3 regions of the Blastococcus sp. SYSU DS1021 genome follow, and region 3 is predicted to be linked to each of the others. Evidence: riboswitches for the same ligand, from Rfam matches in the RefSeq annotation. Region 3 holds a riboswitch; each other region holds the start of a gene.
What was found. Region 3 has a riboswitch for thiamine pyrophosphate ahead of thiM (hydroxyethylthiazole kinase). Riboswitches for the same ligand answer to the same signal wherever they lie in the genome.
Positions count from the first base shown of each region.

Region 1: it holds a riboswitch for thiamine pyrophosphate, as region 3 does, so the genes downstream of both, ACI8AP_RS13285 (purine-cytosine permease family protein) here and thiM (hydroxyethylthiazole kinase) in region 3, are expected to answer to the same signal.
Region 2: it holds a riboswitch for thiamine pyrophosphate, as region 3 does, so the genes downstream of both, ACI8AP_RS13315 (ECF transporter S component) here and thiM (hydroxyethylthiazole kinase) in region 3, are expected to answer to the same signal.

Region 1 covers NZ_JBJHAL010000016.1:46,178-52,706, forward strand. The annotation lists gene ACI8AP_RS13255 (rhodanese-like domain-containing protein) at 1-98, shown strand, start outside; gene ACI8AP_RS13260 (SDR family NAD(P)-dependent oxidoreductase) at 135-902, opposite strand; gene ACI8AP_RS13265 (Mut7-C RNAse domain-containing protein) at 1,042-1,761, shown strand; gene ACI8AP_RS13270 (Nramp family divalent metal transporter) at 1,860-3,152, shown strand; gene ACI8AP_RS13275 (TenA family protein) at 3,198-3,815, opposite strand; gene ACI8AP_RS13280 (thiaminase II/PqqC family protein) at 3,812-4,405, opposite strand; TPP riboswitch at 4,452-4,563, shown strand; gene ACI8AP_RS13285 (purine-cytosine permease family protein) at 4,553-5,899, shown strand; gene thiE (thiamine phosphate synthase) at 5,896-6,522, shown strand; gene thiO (glycine oxidase ThiO) at 6,519-6,529, shown strand, end outside.
Region 2 covers NZ_JBJHAL010000016.1:53,428-59,956, reverse strand. The annotation lists gene ACI8AP_RS13335 (SpoIIE family protein phosphatase) at 1-1,012, shown strand, start outside; gene ACI8AP_RS13330 (ATP-binding protein) at 1,020-1,442, opposite strand; gene ACI8AP_RS13325 (energy-coupling factor transporter transmembrane component T family protein) at 1,550-2,320, opposite strand; gene ACI8AP_RS13320 (ABC transporter ATP-binding protein) at 2,317-3,666, opposite strand; gene ACI8AP_RS13315 (ECF transporter S component) at 3,747-4,364, opposite strand; TPP riboswitch at 4,363-4,466, opposite strand; gene ACI8AP_RS13310 (thiamine phosphate synthase) at 4,491-5,123, opposite strand; gene ACI8AP_RS13305 (thiazole synthase) at 5,120-5,932, opposite strand; gene thiS (sulfur carrier protein ThiS) at 5,937-6,137, opposite strand; gene thiO (glycine oxidase ThiO) at 6,143-6,529, opposite strand, start outside.
Region 3 covers NZ_JBJHAL010000014.1:83,589-90,117, forward strand. The annotation lists gene ACI8AP_RS12300 (flotillin family protein) at 1-1,370, shown strand, start outside; gene ACI8AP_RS12305 (TenA family protein) at 1,377-2,048, opposite strand; gene thiD (bifunctional hydroxymethylpyrimidine kinase/phosphomethylpyrimidine kinase) at 2,045-2,857, opposite strand; gene thiE (thiamine phosphate synthase) at 2,854-3,516, opposite strand; gene thiM (hydroxyethylthiazole kinase) at 3,516-4,322, opposite strand; TPP riboswitch at 4,316-4,409, opposite strand; gene ACI8AP_RS12325 (DUF3291 domain-containing protein) at 4,491-4,994, shown strand; gene ACI8AP_RS12330 (Type 1 glutamine amidotransferase-like domain-containing protein) at 4,991-5,644, shown strand; gene ACI8AP_RS12335 (hypothetical protein) at 5,748-6,002, shown strand; gene ACI8AP_RS12340 (helicase) at 6,015-6,529, opposite strand, start outside.

The sequences.
Region 1 (6,529 bases), on a different contig from region 3:
CGCGGGAGGGCCTACCGGTGGTCACCGACGAGGGCGTGCACCGGCCGGCGGTCGATCCGCTGACCGCCCCGGCGCCGGGGGGCAGCTGCGGGTGCTGATCGCCGGCACCGCGCCGGAGGCCCCCGCCCCCCGGGCTACTCGGCGGACCCTGGCCGGGTCATCGGCTTGTGGGACCTGCCGGCGAGCGCGTCCGGCATGAGCGCCGAGAGCCGCCCCATCAGCTTGCTGCTCACCGAGCCGGCGAACACCGACGCCTCGCCCTTCATCAGACCCTCGAAGCCCTGCCGGGCGACCTGGGCGGGGTCGTCCTTGCTGTCGCTGGCACCCAGCCTGGTGTCGGTGGCGTCGGCCCGGTCGAAGAACTCCGTGTCGGTCGGCCCGGGCAGCAGGGCGGTGACGGTGACGCCGGTGTCGGTCAGCTCCTCGCGGATGCCCAGCGCGAGGAACTGCACGAACGCCTTCGTCGCGGAGTAGACGGTCTGGAACGGCTCGGGCGCCTGCGAGGCGACCGAGGAGGTGAAGAGGATCCGCCCCTCCCCCTGGACCACCATGTCCTGCACCACCCGCTTGGCGAGGTGCAGCGTCGACACGCAGTTCAGCTCCACCATCCCGATCTCGGCCTCCAGATCGGTCTCGGCGAAGCGACCCCCGATCCCGACGCCGGCGTTCAGCGCGGCGGCGGCCAGCGGCCGGCCTGCCGCGCGCACGGCCGCGACGACCTTCTCGACCTCCGCGCGCACCGTGAGGTCGGCCCGGACGGGCGAGACGGCGGCGCCGCGCTGGCGCAGCTGCTGGGCCGCGGCGTCGAGCTCGGCGTCCTCGGCGACGACCACCAGATCGAAGCCGTGCTCGGCGAACTGCTTGGCCAGCTCCAGCCCGATGCCGCTGGACGCACCGGTCACGAGGGCGAGGGGACGGGCGGTTGCTTCGGACACAGGACCTCCACGGGTGGATCGGCGGACGGCCACCTCCGTGCCCAGGAAGAGGCCCGCGCACGCCTGGCGCGTGTCGGCGGCCGTCCGGCCGGGGTAGCCCGTCGCCATGGAGGTGCGCGTGCGGCCGGCCCCGGACCTGCGGTGGCTGCTCGCCCCGCGGTACCGGAGAGCGGGCGAACGCCGGCTGCCCTTCGACCCCGACGCGACGGCCGGGCACCTGGTGCAGGCCGCCGGGATCCCGCTGACCGAAGTGGGGACGATCCTGGCGGACGGCGCACCGGCGACGCCCGCCGACCGGACCGCCCCCGGCGCCGTGCTCGAGGTGGACCCGGCGCCGCGGCCGGTCGCCGTCCCGCCCGGTGGGTTCCTCCTCGACGTCGGGCTGGGCGCCCTCGCGCGGCAGCTGCGGCTGCTCGGGGCCGACGCCGCCTGGTCGAACGACGCCGACGACGCCGCGCTGGTCGCCCGGGCGGCCGCCGAGGGCCGGGTGCTGCTCACGCAGGACCGGCGGCTGCTCATGCGGCGCGCCCTGCCGCAGGGCGCGCTCGTCCGCGGGAGCCGGCCCGGCGAGCAGCTCGACGACGTGCTCGACCGCTTCTCCCTGCCGCTGGCGCCGCTCACCCGCTGCACCGCTTGCGGGGCCGCCGTCCACCCGGTGCCGAAGGACGAGGTGGCGGCGGAGCTGGAGCCCGGCACCCGCCGCACCTACGACGCCTTCGCCCGGTGCCCGGTGTGCGGGCGGGTGTACTGGCGCGGCGCGCACGCCGCGCGCATCGACGCGCTGGTCGAGCGGGCCCGCCGGACCGGGCGGGGCAGGCAAGCCTGACCTTGGCCCCGGGGGGCCACGGGTCGGCCCCGGCGTGACACGCGGCGCGGGCAGGGAGCGAGCGACCACCCACCCGGAGACCGCCTGCGAGGACCGCCGTGTACCTGTCGAAGACCGAGGCCGCCGTCCTGCCGACGACGCTGCGCGCCCCCGCGCACCGCCCCCCGCTGGCCGAGCCGGGCCGCCGCCGGTTGTGGTCGATGCTCGGTCCGGCCTTCGTCGCCGCCGTCGCCTACGTCGACCCGGGCAACTTCGCCACGAACTTCGCCGGCGGCGCCGCGTTCGGGTACACGCTGCTGTGGGTCATCGTCGCGGCCAACCTCATGGCGATGCTGATCCAGTCGCTGACCGCGAAGCTCGGGCTGGCCACCGGCCGCGACCTGGCGACGCTGTGCCGCGAGACGCTGCCCAAGCCCGTGACCCGGGGGCTGTGGCTGCAGGCCGAGGCGGTGGCGATCGCCACCGACCTGGCCGAGATCGTCGGCGGCGCCGTGGCGCTGTACCTGCTCTTCGGGGTCCCGCTGCCGATCGGCGGCGTCATCACCGCCGTCGTCGCCTTCGTCCTGCTGGCGGCGCAGTCCCGCGGGTACCGCCCGTTCGAACGGGTCATCGCGGGGCTGCTGCTGGTCATCGGCATCGGGTTCGGCTACACCCTCCTCGGCTCCGGCGTCGACCCGGGCGGGCTGGCCGGGGGCATGGTGCCCTCCTTCGACGGCGCGGAGAGCGTGGTGCTGGCCACCGGCATCCTCGGGGCCACGGTCATGCCGCACGTGATCTACGTGCACTCCGCGCTCACCCCCGGCCGCTACGGCGACGCGGTCACCGCCGGCCGCACGCACGAGGGGCGCCGCCGGCTGCTGCGGGCTCAGCGGATCGACATCGTCGTCGCCATGGGCCTGGCCGGGCTGGTCAACGCCGCGATGCTGGTCATCGCCGCGCAGCTGTTCACCAGCGACAGCGGCGTCGACAGCCTCGAGGGCGTGCACGCCGGGCTCGGTGACCAGCTCGGCACCGGCGCCGCGCTCGCCTTCGCCCTCGCGCTGCTGGCCTCGGGGTTCGCCTCCTCCTCGGTGGGCACGCACGCCGGCCAGGTGGTCATGGCCGGGTTCCTCAAGCGGCACATCCCGGTGCTCACCCGCCGGCTGATCACCCTGGCCCCGGCGCTGGCCGTACTGGTGCTGGGCGGGGACCCCACCACCGCGCTGGTGTGGTCGCAGGTGGTGCTGTCCTTCGGCATCCCGTTCGCCCTGGTGCCGCTGCTGTGGCTCACCAGCCGCCGCGACCTGATGGGCGGCTGGGTGAACCGCCGGACCACCACCGTGGCCGGCAGCGTCATCGCGGTCCTGATCATCGGGCTCAACGCCCACCTGCTGGTCGGCCTGCTCGGCTGAATCAGCAGGCACCTCCCGATCGGGCGGCGCACCCGGCCGCACCGGTCAGACGCCGCGCCAGGCGGCGTCGAAGAAGCCGATCTCCAGCTGCATCGCCCGGGAGTAGGCCGCCCGCAGTGCCGGGGTGTCGACGGCGACGGCGTCGAGCAGCCGCTCGAGCGTGGCGGCGAGCTCCTCGAAGCCCGGGTCGGCGTAGGTGCGCACCCACTCCTCGTACGGGCCCGACGCGCGGTCGGCCAGCGACTGCCCGAGATGGGCGTAGAGGCGCATGCACGGGGTCATCGCCGCGCAGGTGAGCGCCACGCCGCCCAGCGAGGCCGTGGCCAGCAGGAAGTCGGTGTAGGCCGACGTCGCCGGCCCCGGCCGGACGGCGGTCAGGTCGATGCCCCAGCGCTGCGCGTAGGACGCGTGCAGCCCCAGCTCCTCACGGACCCCGGCCAGCAGGTCGGCGAAGACGTCGAGGGTGGCGCGGTCGGGGCTGTGCGCGACGCCCAGCGCGTAGGCCCGGGCGAACGCCTCCAGGAAGAACGCGTCCTGGGCCACGTAGCCGGCGAACCGGTCCCGCGGCAGCGTGCCGTCGGCGATCCCCTGCACGAACGGGTGCGACAGCGCCGCGGCGGCGAGGCCGGCCTCGGCGGTCCAGAGCTCACGGGCCAGGCTCATCCCGTCGCCACCGCCATGTCCCAGAACGCGACCTCTGCGGTGACCACCTCGAGGAAGACGCGCTCGTCGCCTCCGCCGACCGCGTCCACCGCCGCGGCGAGGTCCGCCACGTACCCGCCGAACTCCGGCGCCGTCCAGTGCTCCACGAACTCCCGGTAGGCCGGTGCACCCGGGAGCGCGGCCGACCAGGCGTCGAGGTAGGTGCGCTCGATGGTCCACAGCGCGGTCAGCGCGGCCGGGACATCGGCGCCGTCCAGCCGCTCGAGCAGCTCCGCATAGGCGGTCGTCGCCGGCAGCGCGGGCGCGGAGAGGTCCAGTCCCCGGGCCGCCGCCCGCTCCTCGAACCAGTCCAGCTCCTGGACCAGGGCCAGGGCTCCGCGGGCGAGCACCTCCTGGGCCGGCCGGGGCGCCCGGGCCAGCAGCCGCGCCTGGAAGCGGAGGAGGTCGGCGACGAACCGCGCGTCCTGCACCAGCCAGGTGTCGAAGGCCGACGGCGCGATCGTGCCGTCCCGCACGGCGGCGAGGAAGGGATGGCGGGTGGCGTCCGCGAAGGCCTCGGCATGGCGGACTGGCAGCTCGTCGACCGGCACGGGCGCCGACTGTACGAGACGGCCTAGGGTGGCGGTGTCACGGCCGAGGCCGTGGTGCGGGAGCTCGGATCGACCGGGCTGAGAGGGCGGCTGCCGCGCCGCCGACCGCTGGAACCTGACCGGGTAATGCCGGCGTAGGGAGCGATCATGAGCACGTCCGGAACCGTCGGCGCAGCCACCCGCGGGGGAGATGCGCCCCTCACCCTGTCCGAGCCGCCGCCCAGGACCCTGGGCCTGCGGGAGACCGCCGGCCTCTGGGCCAGCCTGGGCATCAGCCTGCTGCTGCCCGTGGCAGCCACCTTCGTGGTCCTCGCCGACCGGCCGCTGTGGCACACGATCGGGGCCATCGTCGTCGGCGCGGTCATCGGGTCGGTGCTGCTGGGGCTGGGCGCCGCCGCCGGCGCCCGCGAGGGCGTGCCGGCGATGGTGCTGCTCCGCGGCCTGCTGGGCCGGCGGACCTCGTTCCTGCCCACCGGCTTCAACCTCGTGCAGTGCGTCGGCTGGGCCGCCTTCGAGATCCTGATCATCTCCGAGGCCGCCGCGCGCGCCCTCGACGCGCCGCGCTGGCCGTTCGCGATCGCCGCGGGCGCCTTCGCCACCCTGATGGCGCTGCGCCCGCTCGGTGTCGTGCGGGTGCTTGCGCGCTACGCCGTCTGGGCGGCGATCGCCGCGATCGCGTACCTCTTCGTCCAGGTCCTGTCCGAGCCGCTGCCACCGGTGACCGAGGGCGGGGCGACGTCCTTCTGGACGGCGGCCGACATCGTCATCGCCCTGCCGATCTCGTGGTTCCCGCTGGCAGCCGACTACACCCGGCACGTCCGCAGCGGCCGGACCGCCTTCGTCGGGACGGCGTCCGGCTACGGCCTGGCCACCGTGGCCATGTTCAGCCTCGGGGTCATCGCGCTGGCCGCCTACGGCCGCGGCGGGCTCGACGTCATCGACGCGATGCTCGCCGTCCCGCTGGGTCTGGTCGCCGTCCTGGTGCTGCTCGTGGTGGAGGTCGACGAGGCGTTCGCCAACGTGTACTCGACCGCGGTCTCGGCCCAGAACGTGGTGGCCCGGCTCGACCGCCGCGTGCTCGCCGTGGCGGTCGGCGTCGTGGCCACCACCCTCGCCCTGGCCTTCGACCTCGCCGCGTACGAGCCGTTCCTCTTCCTGATCGGCGCGGTGTTCGTCCCGCTCATCGGGGTCTTCGTCGTCGCCTACTTCCTGCTGCCCCGGGGGGCGTGGGACACCTCCGACACCGCGCGCGCCCGCCCGCTGCTCCTGCTCCCCTGGGTGGCCGGCTTCGTGGCCTACCAGCTCACGCTGCCGACCTTCTTCGCCGGTCCGGGTGCGGCCTGGACGACGTGGTGGACCGAGCGCCAGACCGACCTCGGCATCGACCCGGCCAACGGCTGGTCGGCCTCGCTGGTGAGCCTCGCCGTGGCCGCGTTGCTGACCGTGGCCGTGGCCCTGCCGGGCGCGCTGCGGCACCGCCGGGCGGCGGCGTGACCGCGTCCCTCGGGGGCCTGCACGTCCTGACCGACGCCCGGGTCGGCCGGGCGGCGCTCGACGCGGTGACCGCCGCGGTCGCCGCCGGCGCCCCGGTGGTCCAGGTGCGGTCCAAGGACGCCTCCGACCGGGAGCGCTACGACTTCGCCCGCCGGGTGGTGGAGGTCTGCGCGGGCGCGGGGGCGACCTGCCTGGTCAACGACCGCGTCGACCTGGCGCTGGCCGTCGGCGCCCACGGCACGCACCTGGGCGCCGACGACCTGCCGCTCGACGTCGTCCGCCGGCTGGCCGGCCCGGGGCACCTGCTGGGCGGCACGGCCCGGGACCCGGAACGCGCCCGCCTCCTGGTGGCCCAGGGCGCCGACTACCTCGGCGTCGGGCCCGCCTACGCGACGGCGACGAAGGCCGGGCTGCCCGCTCCCCTCGGCCCGGCAGGAGTGCGTGCGGTGGCCGAGGCGGTCGAGATCCCGGTGATCGCCATCGGCGGGGTGACCGTCGAGCGGATCCCGGACCTGCTCGCCGCCGGCGCCGCCGGGGTGGCCGTCGTCGGCGCCGTCTCGGCCGCGGCCGACCCCGGTGCCGCCACCCGTGAGCTGCTCCGGGCCCTGGGCGGCAGACCGTGACCGTCGT
Region 2 (6,529 bases), on a different contig from region 3:
GCTCGCCTCCGGGCAGGTCCTGGTCGTCCCCGACGTCGGGGTGGCCGTGGGGCAGACCCTGCCACCGGGCGACGTCAGCGACGCCTTCTGGCGGTTGGCGCCGCGGTCGGCGGTGACGATGGCGCTGGCCGCCCGGGGCCGGACGCTCGGGGCGCTCAGCGCCTACCGGTCCGCCGACCGCCCGCTGCCGGACGAGGAGGACGTCGCCACTGTGCGCGACGTCGCCGGCCGGGTGGCGCTGGCGCTGGACAACGCCCGGCTCTACGAGCAGCAGCGCCGACTGGCCGAAGGTCTGCAGCGCAGCCTGCTCACCGCACCGCCGCAGCCCGATTCCGCCGAGATCGTGGCGCGCTACCAGCCGGCGATGGCGGTGGCGGAGGTCGGTGGCGACTGGTACGACGCCTTCCAGCAGCCCTCGGACGCGACCGTGCTGGTCATCGGCGACGTCGTCGGGCACGACACCGAGGCGGCCGCGGCGATGGGGCAGCTCCGCGGCATGCTGCGCGGCATCGCCTACCGCGACATCGGCCCCGCAGAGGTGCTCACCGACCTCGACGCCGCCATCCGCGGCCTGCACGTGGGCACGCTGGCCACCGCGGCGGTCGTGCGCGTCGAGCAGACGGCCGAGGAGCGCGCCGCCGGCATGACCCGGCTGCGCTGGTCCAACGCCGGCCACCCGCCGCCGCTGGTCCTGCGGCCGGACGGGCGGATCGAGGAGCTGGCGGGGGAACGGGCCGAGCTGATGCTCGGGGTCGACCCGGAGACGCGGCGCACGGAGACGGTGGTGACGGTGCCCCGCGGGACGACCGTGCTGCTCTACACCGACGGCCTGGTCGAGGGGCGCGACCTCTCGCTCGACGAGGGCACCGCCCGGCTGCGCGCGGCGCTGGCCGACCTCGGGGGCCGGCCGCTGCCGGAGCTGTGCGACGCCGTCCTCGACCGGCTGCGCCCCGCCGAGGCGCTGCAGGACGACGTCGCGCTCGTGGCGGTCCGGCTGCACCCCCACGGCTGACGGCCGCTCAGCGGCCCAGCATCGCCCAGACGTGCTTGCGCCCCGCGGCGACGTACCAGCCGTGCGCGGCGGCCAGTTCGGCGATCAGGTAGAGGCCCAGTCCCCCCAGGCTCGGGTCGCGGCCGACGGCCGGTGCCGGCGGGCGGTGCGGCGCCTGGTCGGTCACCTCGACGAGGTAGGCGGCGCCGGTGGTGCGGAGGGCCGCCCGCACCTCACCGCCACCGTGGCGCAGCGCGTTCGACGCCATCTCGTCCAGGGCGAGCACGAGCCGGTCGAGCAGGTCACCGATCCCCGGGCCGGTCACCCGGTGGCGGACCTGCGCGCGCACACCCGGGAGCTCGGCGACGTCGTGCAGGTCCCAGACGAGGACGGGCTCGGCCGCAGGCGGGTACGCCGAGGGCCAGATCGTGCCGGCCGCCTGCCCTGTCACGCCTGTGCTCTCCTCCGTCGAGGCCCGCTGCTGCCGCGTGCTGGCCTAACCATCACCTATGGGTCGTGGCCCCGGGCGTCAAACCTGATGTCGTGCGGATCACACCATCAGCCGACGAACACCGGCGACCAGTATCCGGATCGGACGCTCGCGGCCACGGCGAGCACGCACACCGCGACGGCGGCGGCGACGAACCAGGCATCGCGCCGGTGCAGCGTGGAGCCCCGCGCGTTGCTGCGGGGGATCCCGGAGTCGAAGCCGCGGGCGTCCATCGCCGTCGCCAGCCGGCTCCCCCGCCGGATCGCGCCGACGAGCAGTGCGAAGGCGGTGCCGGCGAACAGCCGGACGTGGGCGACCGGGCTGGCACCGGCGTCGACGCCCCGGGCGCGGCGGGCGAGGCGGATGGTCTGCCACTCGGTGGCCAGCAGCGGCACCAGCCGCAGGGCGGCGAGCGCCCCGTAGGCGAAGCGGGTGGGGACGCGCCAGTGCAGGGTGAGCGCGTCGGCCAGCCGCACGGGGTCGGTGGAGGAGACCAGCAGGACGCCGGGCAGGGCCAACGCGATCACCCGCAGCCCCCAGGTGGCCCCGCTCAGCCACGCCGCCGCGCCGTCGAGTGTGCCGAACGCGACGTTGACCCAGGCGACACCGGCCGCGCTCAGCAGCAGGGGCCACGTGCGGCGCAGGACCGACCGCGGCGTGGTCAGGCCCGCCGCGGGCAGCAGCGCCAGCTCCGCGGCGAGGACCACCGACGGCGTCACCCAGTCACCGCTGACGAGCAGGACGACGGTGAGGACGACGATCGCCGAGAGCTGGGCGACGGGATTGATCGCCGACAGCGGGACGGCCCGGGCCGGGCCGAGCGTGAGGGGGGCGCTCACGGTGCCGGCACCGGGTCGCCGAGGCGGAGCACGTCGTCGGCCAGCGCGCCGACGACGGCCGTGTCGTGGGTGATCAGGCACAGTGCACGGCCCTCGCCCTGCTGCTCGGCCAGCAGCGCGGTCAGCTCGGCCCAGGTGTCGCGGTCCTGGCCGAAGGTCGGCTCGTCCAGCACCAGCACCGGCGGCCGGGTCGCCAGCGCGGTCGCCACCGACAGCCGTCGCTGCTGGCCACCGGAGAGGGTGAAGGGGTTGGCCTCGGCGAGCGGGGTCAGCCCCAGCCGCTCGAGCAGCTCGTCGGCGCGTCGGCCGGCCGCCGTCCGGTCGGTCCCGGCCCGCAACGGTCCCAGGGAGAGCTCGTCGCGCACCCGTCCGGTCAGGAACTGGTGCTCGGGCTGCTGGAACACCGTGCCGATCCGCTCGACCAGCTCGGCCGCCCGCCACCGCGCCGGCGGCCGGTCGGGTCGGCGCAGCCCGGCGCGCAGGGTCGGCCCGACCCTGACCTGCCCGCCGGTCGGCGCGCGCAGCCCGGCGAGCAGCAGGGCCAGCGTGGACTTGCCGGTGCCGTTCGGTCCCGTCACGGCGAGCGTCCGGCCGGCGAGGAGAACCGCGTCGGTCGGCGCGAGCGCCGGGCGGTCGGACCCGCGGTGGGTGTAGCTGACGGCCTCGGCACGCACGAGCGCCTCGCCGGCCGGTGGGTCGGCCCGGCGCGCCGGGAACCGCAGCGGCGGCGGCGTCCAGCCGGCGGCGTGCTCGGTCAGCCCGCCGCCCGGCAGCAGCTCCACGACCCGGTCGACGAGCGGCAGCCACGCCTCCAGGTCGTGGTCGACGATGACCAGGGTGGCCGAGCGGTCGGCCACCGCGCGGTCCACCGCCGTGCGCACGAGCGCGGCGCCGTCCGGGTCGAGCTGGGCGGTGGGCTCGTCCAGGAGCAGCAGACCCGGGCGGGGGGCGAGGGCGCCGGCCAGCACCAGCCGTTGCTTCTGACCGCCGGAGAGTGCGGCGGTCGCCCGGTCGCGGCCGAGACCGAAGCCGACGGCGTCGAGGGCGGCGTCGACCGCCGGCCAGATGCGGTCCCGCGGCGTCCCGACGTTCTCCAGCCCGAAGGCGACGTCGTCGCCGGCCCGGGTCATGACCAGCTGGGAATCCGGGTCCTGGAAGACCGTGCCGACCCGTTGACGGCGGCGGTCGGGCGGCCCGCCGTCGACGGTGATCTCCCCCTCGACGTCACCGCTCTCCGGTTCCAGCAGCCCGCCGAGCGCGCGCAGCAGCGTGGACTTGCCGGCGCCCGAACGGCCGGTGAGCAGCACCCGCTCGCCGGGGGCGATGCGCAGGTCGACGTCCCGCACCGCCCAGGCCCGCCGGGTGGCGTGCCGGAAGCCCCACCCGTCCAGCCGGACGGCGGCCGGGCCCGTGGCCCCGGACGTCGTCAGACCCGCGTGCGACCGGAGGCGAACGACGACAGCGCGCCGCTCGCGGCCAGTGCGCGGGCCAGCAGCACGCTGCCGATCCCGGCGACGACCGCCGTGCTGCCCACGACGAGCGCGACGTAGGTCGTCTTCCAGCCCGCCGACCAGTCCGGGTAGTAGTAGACGAGGTCGAGGACGGCGGCGGTCGCACCGGTGAGGACGGCGGCCAGCAGCGCGGGCGCCCAGCCGAAGCGGCGGTAGCGGAAGGCGGCGAAGCCGGCGTCGCCGGCCAGGCCCTGCAGCAGGCCGTAGACGATCGTCGTCGTCCCCCAGGCGGAGCCGAGCAGCGCGGAGACGATCGCGGCGACCAGCTCGGCGAACAGGCCGGCGCCGGGCTTGCGGACGATCAGCGGGGCGAGCACCGCGGGGATCAGCCAGACGCCGTACATGAACGCCTGGGCGGGCGGGAAGGCGGCGAACGCCGTCCCCGTGCCGGCCCAGAGCAGGCCCCACGCCCAGAAGACGACGCCGAAGGCGGCGCCGAGGACGGCGGTGACGACGATGTCGACGGTGCGCCAGCGGTTGCTGCGCTCCCGGGCGGGCGCAGCGTTCGACGAACGGACGGCCGGATCGGCCATGTCTCTTCCTCCAGGCTCCCTGCGCCGGCATGACCCGGATCAGGTTCGAGGGTCTGCGGTGTCCCGCACTCTCAGCGCCGAAGCGCTCCCCTGCTGCGAATGTGTGTGTTCGGTTGTGCCGCCAGACTAGCCCGGCCACGGTGGGGACGGAGCCTGCGGCCGGGCGCCGGGTCCCGGGCGGCTGACCGGGGGCATCGCCTCGAGGTACGCGGCCGCGCGCCCCGGGTCGCGCATCAGCGGGCCCATCACGGCGACCCCGTGCGCCCCTGCGGCCAGGAGCGAGGGCACGTGCTCGGGGAGGACCCCACCGAGCGCGAGCGCCGGCGGTGCCCCTGGCACGAGGATCGCGCGCAGGCCCTCGGGCCCCAGCGCGGGGCCGTAGCCGGGCTTGGACGGGGTGGGGAAGACCGGCGAGACGGTGACGTAGTCGCATCCCTCGGCGCGGGCGGCCGCCACCTCGGCCGCGGAGTGGCACGACCGGCCGACGACCGGCGGGCGGGGTGCGGGGAACGGCTCGCTCGCCGAGAGGTGGACCGCCCCGGTGGCGCCGGGCGCACCGGCGCGCAGCAGCACGCCGCCCACCGACGCGAGCACGGGCGCCAGCTCCGCGGCCAGCAGGTCCCGCTCGGCAGCGGGCAGGTCCTTCTCCCGGAGCACCACCGCGCGCGCTCCGGCCTCGACCGCTGCCGCGACCACGTCCACCAGCGGCCGGTCGCACTGGGTGCGGTCGGTGAGCACCAGGAGGCGGGGCGGCGTCACAGCTCGGGCAGCCCCTGCATCGACGTGGAGGCTTCGGCGTGCCAGCGCCGCGGGATGCGCCCGGCCCCCCGGGCGAGCCTGCCGGCCTCCACCCCGTGGCGCATCGCCAGGGCCATCCGCTCCGGTTCCCGCGCCCGGGTGACGGCGGAGGCGAGCAGGACGGCGTCGCAGCCCAGCTCCATCGCGAGCGTCGCGTCCGACGCCGTCCCGATGCCCGCGTCCAGCACCACCGGGACGTCGACCGCCTCGCGGAGGAGCGCGATGTTGTGCGGGTTGCGGATGCCCAGGCCGCTGCCGATCGGCGAGCCCAGCGGCATGACGGCCGCGCACCCGATGTCGGCCAGCCGGCGCCCGAGGATCGGGTCGTCCGTGGTGTACGCCAGCACGGTGAACCCGTCGGCGACGAGCTCCTCGGCCGCCTCGAACAGCTCGATCGGGTCGGGGAGCAGCGTGTGCTCGTCGCCGATGACCTCCAGCTTCACCCAGGAGGTGTCGAACGCCTCGCGGGCCAGCCGGGCGGTCAGGACCGCTTCCCGGGCGGTCCGGCACCCGGCCGTGTTGGGCAGCAGCCGCACCCCGCACCGGTCCAGCACCTCGAGCATCGCCGCACTGCTGGAGGCCTCCACCCGGCGCAGTGCCACCGTCACCAGCTCGGTGCCGGAGGCCACGACGGCCCGCTCCAGCGACTCGAGACTGGGCGCCCCGCCGGTGCCCAGCAGCAGCCGGGACGTGAACGTCTCCCCGCCGAGGAGGAAGGGATCGGCCTTCTCCTCCTGCTCCAGCGCGGGGACCACCTCGTGCACGGTCATCGGGTCAACCTCCTGCGGTGGGGGCGAGGACTTCCAGGCTGTCCCCGGCGGAGAGCCGGGTCGACTCCCAGCCGCTCCGGGGGACGACGTCGCCGTTGCGCGCGACGGCGACTTTGCCGTGGCCGTTGGTGCGGGCTTCGACGAGCGCGGCGACGGTGCAGTCGTCGTCCACGTCGGTGGGCACGCCGTTGACGGTCACCTGCATGCGGATCACCTTCCGAACCTGTCTGCGGTGAAGGGGGCGGCGAGACCGGGCAGCTCGCCGGTCGCGAGGTGCTCGGCGACCACCTCGCCGGTCACGGGCGCCAGGAGGACGCCGTTGCGGTAGTGCCCGGTCGCCAGGACCACGCCCGGCACCCCCGATGGTCCCAGCAATGGCCCGTTGTCCGCCGTCGCGGGCCGCCACCGGGCGATGGTCTCGACCAGCTCCAGCTCGGAGACGCCGGGGACCACCTCGAGCGCGTCGTGCAGCAGGTCGTGCACGCCGCCGGCGGTGACCGCGGCGTCGAAGCCCCGGTCCTCGACGGTGGCGCCGACGATCAGCCCGTCCCCGGTCACGCCGTCGTCGTACGGCACCAGGTACACCTGCCGCCCGCG
Region 3 (6,529 bases):
TCTCCCGCGACCAGTCCGGCCAGAAGGTCGTGATGGGCGCGAGCGTCTTCGTGCTCCCGGTCGTGCAGAAGCTGCACACGATGGACCTCTCCAGCCGCCGGATCCCGGTCGGTATCCGCGGTGCGGTCAGCAAGCAGGGCGTGAAGTGCGACCTCGAGGGCGTCGCCATCGTGAAGGTCGGCGGCACCGAGAGCTCGATCCGCGCGGCCGCCCAGCGCTTCCTCAACCAGCAGGAGGGCATCGACACCTTCACGTCGGAGGTGCTCGCCGGTGCGCTGCGCTCGATCGTCGGCCGGCTGACCATCGAGGAGATCATCCGCGACCGGGCCGCCTTCGCCTCCGCCGTCGCCGAGGAGGCCGAGTCCTCGCTCACCGGCCAGGGTCTCGTGCTGGACACCTTCCAGCTGCAGGACATCCAGGCGGAGGGGTCCTACCTGGCCGACCTGGGCCGCCCGGAGGCCGCCCGGGTGCTCAAGGAGGCGAGCATCGCCGAGGCGCGCGCCCGGCAGGCCGCGCAGCAGGAGCAGTTGCTGGCCGACGAGGCGATCGCGATCGCCCAGCGCCAGCTGGCGCTCAAGCAGGCGGAGATCACCGCCGAGACCGACGCCGCGAAGGCCCGCGCGGCGGCCGCCGGGCCGCTGGCGCAGGCCGCGCAGGACCAGGCGGTCCTCATGGAGCAGGAGAAGGTCGCCGAGCGGACGGCGGCGCTGACCGAGCGCCAGCTCGACACCCAGGTCCGCCGCCCGGCCGACGCCGAGCGCTACCGGGTCGAGCAGGAGGCCGAGGGGCGCAAGAACTCCGCCATCCTCACCGCCGAGGCGGAGCGCCAGGCCACCATCGCCGCCGCCCAGGCCGCCGCCGAGCAGGCCCGGCTCTCCGGGGAGGGCGAGCGGGCGCGGCGCTCGGCGCTCGCCGAGGCGGAAGCGATCGAGGGCGCCAAGCGCGGTGAGGCCGAGAAGCAGCGCCGCCAGGCGATCGCCGACGCGGTCGAGCGCGAGGGCGCCGCCGAGGCGGCCGCGATCCTCGCCCGCGGTCAGGCCGAGGCCGAGGCGCTCGATGCGCGCTCCGACGCCTTCGCCAAGTACGGCGAGGCGGCGATCCTGGAGATGCTGGTCAAGGTGCTGCCCGAGGTCGTGGGTGCGGCGGCCGCCCCGCTGTCCAGCGTGGACAAGATGACCGTCATCTCCTCCGACGGGGCGGGCTCGCTGGGGAAGTCGGTCGCGGCGAACGTCGCCCAGGGGCTGCAGCTGTCCGGTGACCTCACCGGCATCGACGTGGCAGCGCTGCTGCGCCGGCTCAGCGGCTCGGCGGCGCAGGGCGTGACCACCGTGCCGATCTCGTCGGACGGGGACGGCGCCTCCCGGGGCTGACGCCGGTCAGATCGCGACGGCCCACGCCTCGCCGGCGTGGGCCGCGCGCCAGGACTCCAGCTCGTACCGGGTGGCGATGGCGAACGCGGTGAGCATGGCGGCCTCCTGGTCGGGCGCGGTGCGCGCCGCGGCGTCGGTCAGCCGTCGGGCGGCGGCCGCGGCCTCCTGGAACGGGGCGGCGTCGTAGGTGGCCACCCACCGGCGGTACGGGTGGTCGGCGGCGGCCCGCGCGGCGGGGGCCAGCCGGGCGCCGACGTCGGCGTACACCCAGTAGCAGGGCAGGACGGCCGCGGCGGCGACCGGGTACGGCGCGGTCGCCGCCGTCGCCACGAGGTAGGAGGTGTACGCCAGGCAGGTCGGCGACGGCTCCGGCGGGGCGCCGGCCTCCCCCAGCAGCTCCGAGCCGAGCAGGTCGGCGTGCAGCTGCGTCTCCACGACCGCGCAGTTCTGCGCCGAGCCGGCCCAGAACGCGGCCGCCTCCGGGTCCGGGGCGCGGGCCGCCAGCAGCGCCAGCGCGCGGGCGTAGCCGCCCAGGTACAGGGTGTCCTGCTCCAGGTAGTGGCGGAACGCCTCGGGTGCCAGGGTGCCGGCGGCCAGCTCGGCGAGGAAGGGCAGCTCGTCGATCGCCCGGCGGAGGTCGGCGGTCGCCGCCCAGGCCCGGTCGCCGAAGCCCCTCACGCGGGCCAGATCCCGGCGAAGTGGTGCACCGGGCCGTGGCCGGACCCGATCCCCAGCGCGCCGCCCCCGGCCAGGGCCCGCTGCAGGTAGTCGCGGGCGGGCTCCACCAGGGCTGCCCAGTCCGGGGGCGCACCGGCGCGGGCCGCCAGCGCGGTCAACGCCGACGAGAGGGTGCAGCCGGTCCCGTGCGTCGCCGTCGTGGTCACCCGGGGGCGGCGGGTCTCCGTCGTCCCGGCGGACGTGGCCAGCACGTCGACGCTGTCGGGGCCGCCGAGGTGGCCGCCCTTCAGCAGCACCGCGCCGGGCCCGAGGTCGAGCAGTGCCCGCGCCTGCTCGTGCAGCCCGTCCACGTCGGTGGCCGGCTCGCCGTCGAGCAGCGCGGCGGCTTCGGGCACGTTCGGGGTGATCAGGTCCGCGAGCGGCAGCAGCTCGGTGCGGACGGCGGCCACCGCGTCGTCGTCGATGAGCCGGTGCCCGCTGGTCGCCACCATCACCGGGTCGCAGACGACCGGGCCGGGGCGCCGCTCGGCCAGCACGCCCGCCACCGCCCGCACCACGTCGGCGCTGCCCAGCATGCCGAGCTTGGTGGCGTGCACGTCGACGTCGTCGAGCAGGGTGTGCAGCTGCTGGGCCACGAAGTCGGCTGGCACCGGGTGGACCCCGGTGACTCCCCGGGTGTTCTGCGCCGTGAGCGCGGTGAGCACCGCCGTGCCGTACGCGCCGAGCGCGCTGAAGGTCTTCAGGTCGGCCTGGATGCCCGCTCCGCCGCTGGGGTCGCTGCCAGCCACGGTGAGCGCCGTGGGCGTCATCGCGCACCCACCGGGGCGAGCTCGGCACGGAGCGCCGCGGCCGCAGCGCGTGGGTCGGGGGCGGCGCAGACCGCGGAGACCACGCAGACGCCGTCCACCCCGGTGGCGGCCACGGCGGCGGCCCGGGCGGCGTCGATGCCGCCGATCGCCACGGCCGGCAACCCGCCCGCGTGCGCCGCGCCCGTCAGCTCCCGCACCGCGTCGAGGCCCAGCCCGGGGCCCGCCTCCGGCTTCGTCGGCGTCGCCCACACCGGGCTCAGGCCCACGTGGTCGACGGTGCCCGGCGGCAGCCGCAGGGCGGCGGTCAGGTCGGCGGTGCTCTCCACGGAGAGGCCGAGCAACCGGTCGGGTCCGAGCGCCGCCCGCACCTCGGCCGCCGGCAGGTCCTCCTGCCCGATGTGCACGCCGGAGGCGCCGGCCAGCAGGGCGACGTCGAGGGCGTCGTTCACCAGCACGGCCACGTCCGGCCGGTCGGCGAGCGCGGCCTGCACCGAGCGGGTCAGCGCCAGCAGGTCCCGGCGGGAGGCGTGCTTGTCGCGCACCTGGACGGCGGTGACCCCACCGGCCACCGCCGCGCGGACCACGTCGGCCACCGACCGTGGCCGGCACAGCTCCGTGTCGGTGACCAGGTAGAGCGTCGGGTCGAACGCCGGTCGCATCAGTCGCTCCGCACGTCCGCGCCCGCGAGGTCGTCGGGGCCGACGGCGTCCAGGGCGTCGAGCCAGGCGGGCGCGAACGTGCCGGGCCCCGTGGCGGTCTCGGCGGCCCGCTCCGCGGCGAGCGCGACGTGCGCGTGCCCTGCCACCGCACCGGTCAGGGCGTCGCCGGTCGCGGCGACGTAGGCCGCCACCAGGGCGCCGAGCGCGCACCCGGCACCCGTGGTGCGGGTCAGCAGCGGTGAGCCGCCGCCCACCCGGATGGTCCGCGCGCCGTCGGTGATCAGGTCCACCGCGCCGCTGACGGCCACCACACCCCCGGTGCGTGCCGCGAGCTGTGCGGCGGCGGTCGCCGCGTCATCGGCGCCGGCGGTGCTGTCGACCCCGCGGCCGCCGGCGCCGGCGCCGGCCAGCGCCATGACCTCCGAGGCGTTGCCGCGCACCACGACCGGCGAGAGCTCGACCAGCTCGCCGGCGAGCGCCGTGCGGTAGGCCAGCGGACCCACGGCCACCGGGTCGAGCACCCAGGGGGTGCCCGCCGCGCCGGCCGAGCGGGCGGCCAGCCGCATCGCCGCGGCGGTGCGCTGGTGCACGGTGCCCACGTTGACCAGGACGGCGGAGGCGACGGCGGCGAAGTCCTCGGCCTCCTCCGGGGCGTCGACCATCGCCGGCGCCGCGCCGACGGCCAGCAGGGCATTGGCGGTGAGCGTCTGCACCACCGTGTTGGTCAGGCAGTGGACGAGCGGTGCGTTCTCGCGCAGCGCCGCGCGGGCGGCGCGCAGGTCGACGACTTCCACAGCATCGGACATGCCGGTGACATCCCTTCGCCAGTGCGAACTGGAGCAGGTTCGACGGGTGTGTTCTCAGTCCCGGGCGGGACACCCCGTGCCACGTACGGGCTCGAACCTAGCGCAGCGGGCCGGGGGCCGTCACCACCGACCTCGTCGACGGACGGGCGGGTGCCCTACGGTCGGCCCGTGGACCACCACCTCGCCCAGGTCAACGTCTCCCGCCTGCTCGCCCCGCTCGACAGCCCCGTGCTGGCCGATTTCATGGCCGCCCTGGACGAGGTCAACGCCGAGGCCGACCGGGCGCCCGGCTTCGTCTGGCGGCTGCAGACCGAGGACGGCAACGCCACCTCGGTGCAGGCGTTCGGCTGGGACGCCGCCGGCAGCCACGGCGTGATCGTGAACCTCACCGTCTGGCGGGACGTCGAGTCGCTGGCCGCCTACGTCTTCGGCGGGCGGCACGTGCAGATCATGCGGCGGCGCCGGGAGTGGTTCTCCCGCGCCGCCGAGGCGACGACCGCGCTGTGGTGGATCCCGGCGGGCACCCTGCCGACCACCGACGACGCGGAGGCGCGCATCCGGCACCTGCGAGCGCACGGCCCGACCCCCGAGGCGTTCACCTTCCGCACGCACTTCCCGCCGCTGGAGGGAGCCGTGGCGCCGTCGTCGGACGACTGGCTCTGCCCGGCATGAGGCTGCTGCTCACCTCCGCCGGCCTCTGCGACCCGACGCTGGTCGCGGCGACGGAGGAGCTGGCCGGACGCCCGCTGAGCGGGCTGCGGGCCGCCGTCGTCCCCACGGCGGCCAACGTCATCGCGGGCGACAAGGGCTGGCTGATCGCCGACTTCGTGAACTTGCAGCGCGCCGGGTTCGCCGAGGTCGACATCGTCGACGTCTCGGCGCTGGAGGCCGAGGTGTGGGAGCCGCGACTGGAGGCGGCCGACGTCCTGGTGCTCACCGGTGGGGACACCACGCACCTGCTGCGGTGGCTGCGCCGCTCGGGCCTGGCCGACCGGCTGCCCGATCTGCTCGGTGAGCGGCTGCTGATCGGGATCAGCGCCGGCAGCATGGTGCTCGGGCCGCACCTCGCGCTGAGCCAGTCGGAGCAGCCGCGACCGGAGGACACCGTGGGCCTCGGCCTGGTCGACGTCCTGGTCGTGCCGCACCTGGGCTCGCCGTACTTCCCGAACGCGTCGGAGGAGGCCCTCCGGGAAGCGGCGCGCGACCTGGGGCACCGCGTGTTCGGGCTGGCGGACGGCACCGCGCTGGCCGTCGACGGCGACCGCGTGGCGGTCGTCGGCGCGGGTCCGCACCTGGAGCTCGAGCCGGCCGCGTCGCGATGAGCGCAGCCGCCACGGAGCCCGCCCGCGCGGTGCGTCGCGGTCTGCCGGATCGGGTCGGTGGTGGTCCCTTGCCCGCTCGTCGGTCGCCCGCCACGCTGGGCGGATGGTGCAGAGCGGAACGAGCGTGGGCACGGTCGTCCGGTGGGACGGCGACGAGGGGGGCGGCCTCGTCGAGTCGCCGGACCTCCCCGGCCACTGCTGGGTCGAGGTGGGAGCGCTGCATCCCAGCGCCCGTGGCTCCCTTCGCGCGGGGCAGGTCGTGGAGGTCTCCTGGACCGAGACGGGCGTCGGCGACCATCCCGTCCGGGCCGACCTGGTGACGCCTCGCGACGACCTGCAGGCCACGCCGGGAGCCTGAGCCCGGTGGAGCTCAGGCCTCGGTGAGGGCGGTGCTGGGCAGCCAGTCGGCGTCGAGCAGCTCGGCGATCTCCCGCAGCGCCGAGGTGTCCGCCCCGGCCGTGGAGCCGCTGACCGCCAGCCGCTCGACCATCATCCGGGCCACTTGCTCCTCGACCGTGTCGGCCGCGAACGCCACCCGCCACGGAGAGGCCTTCCCGTCGCGGTGGGTGCGCCCGGTGACCTGCCGGGCCTGGATGCCGGAGAACCGCGGCTGGTGGAACAACCCCACGCGGGGCGCCTCCGACGCCGTCGACCCGTCGGGCAGCAGCTCACCGGCGTGCAGGCTGATCGACGCGGTCACCGTGAAGACGCACACCGCCGCGTCGCCGCGCTGGAACCGCAGCCGCTCGGCCTCGACGTCGAAGCGGTCGCGCCCGTAGATGCCGGCCACCGGGATGCCGGCGTCCAGCAGCGCCTCGCGGATCGGATCAGCCGCCGTCTCCACGAACTCGACCGAGACCGCGACCTGCCGCTCCGCCTCCACCT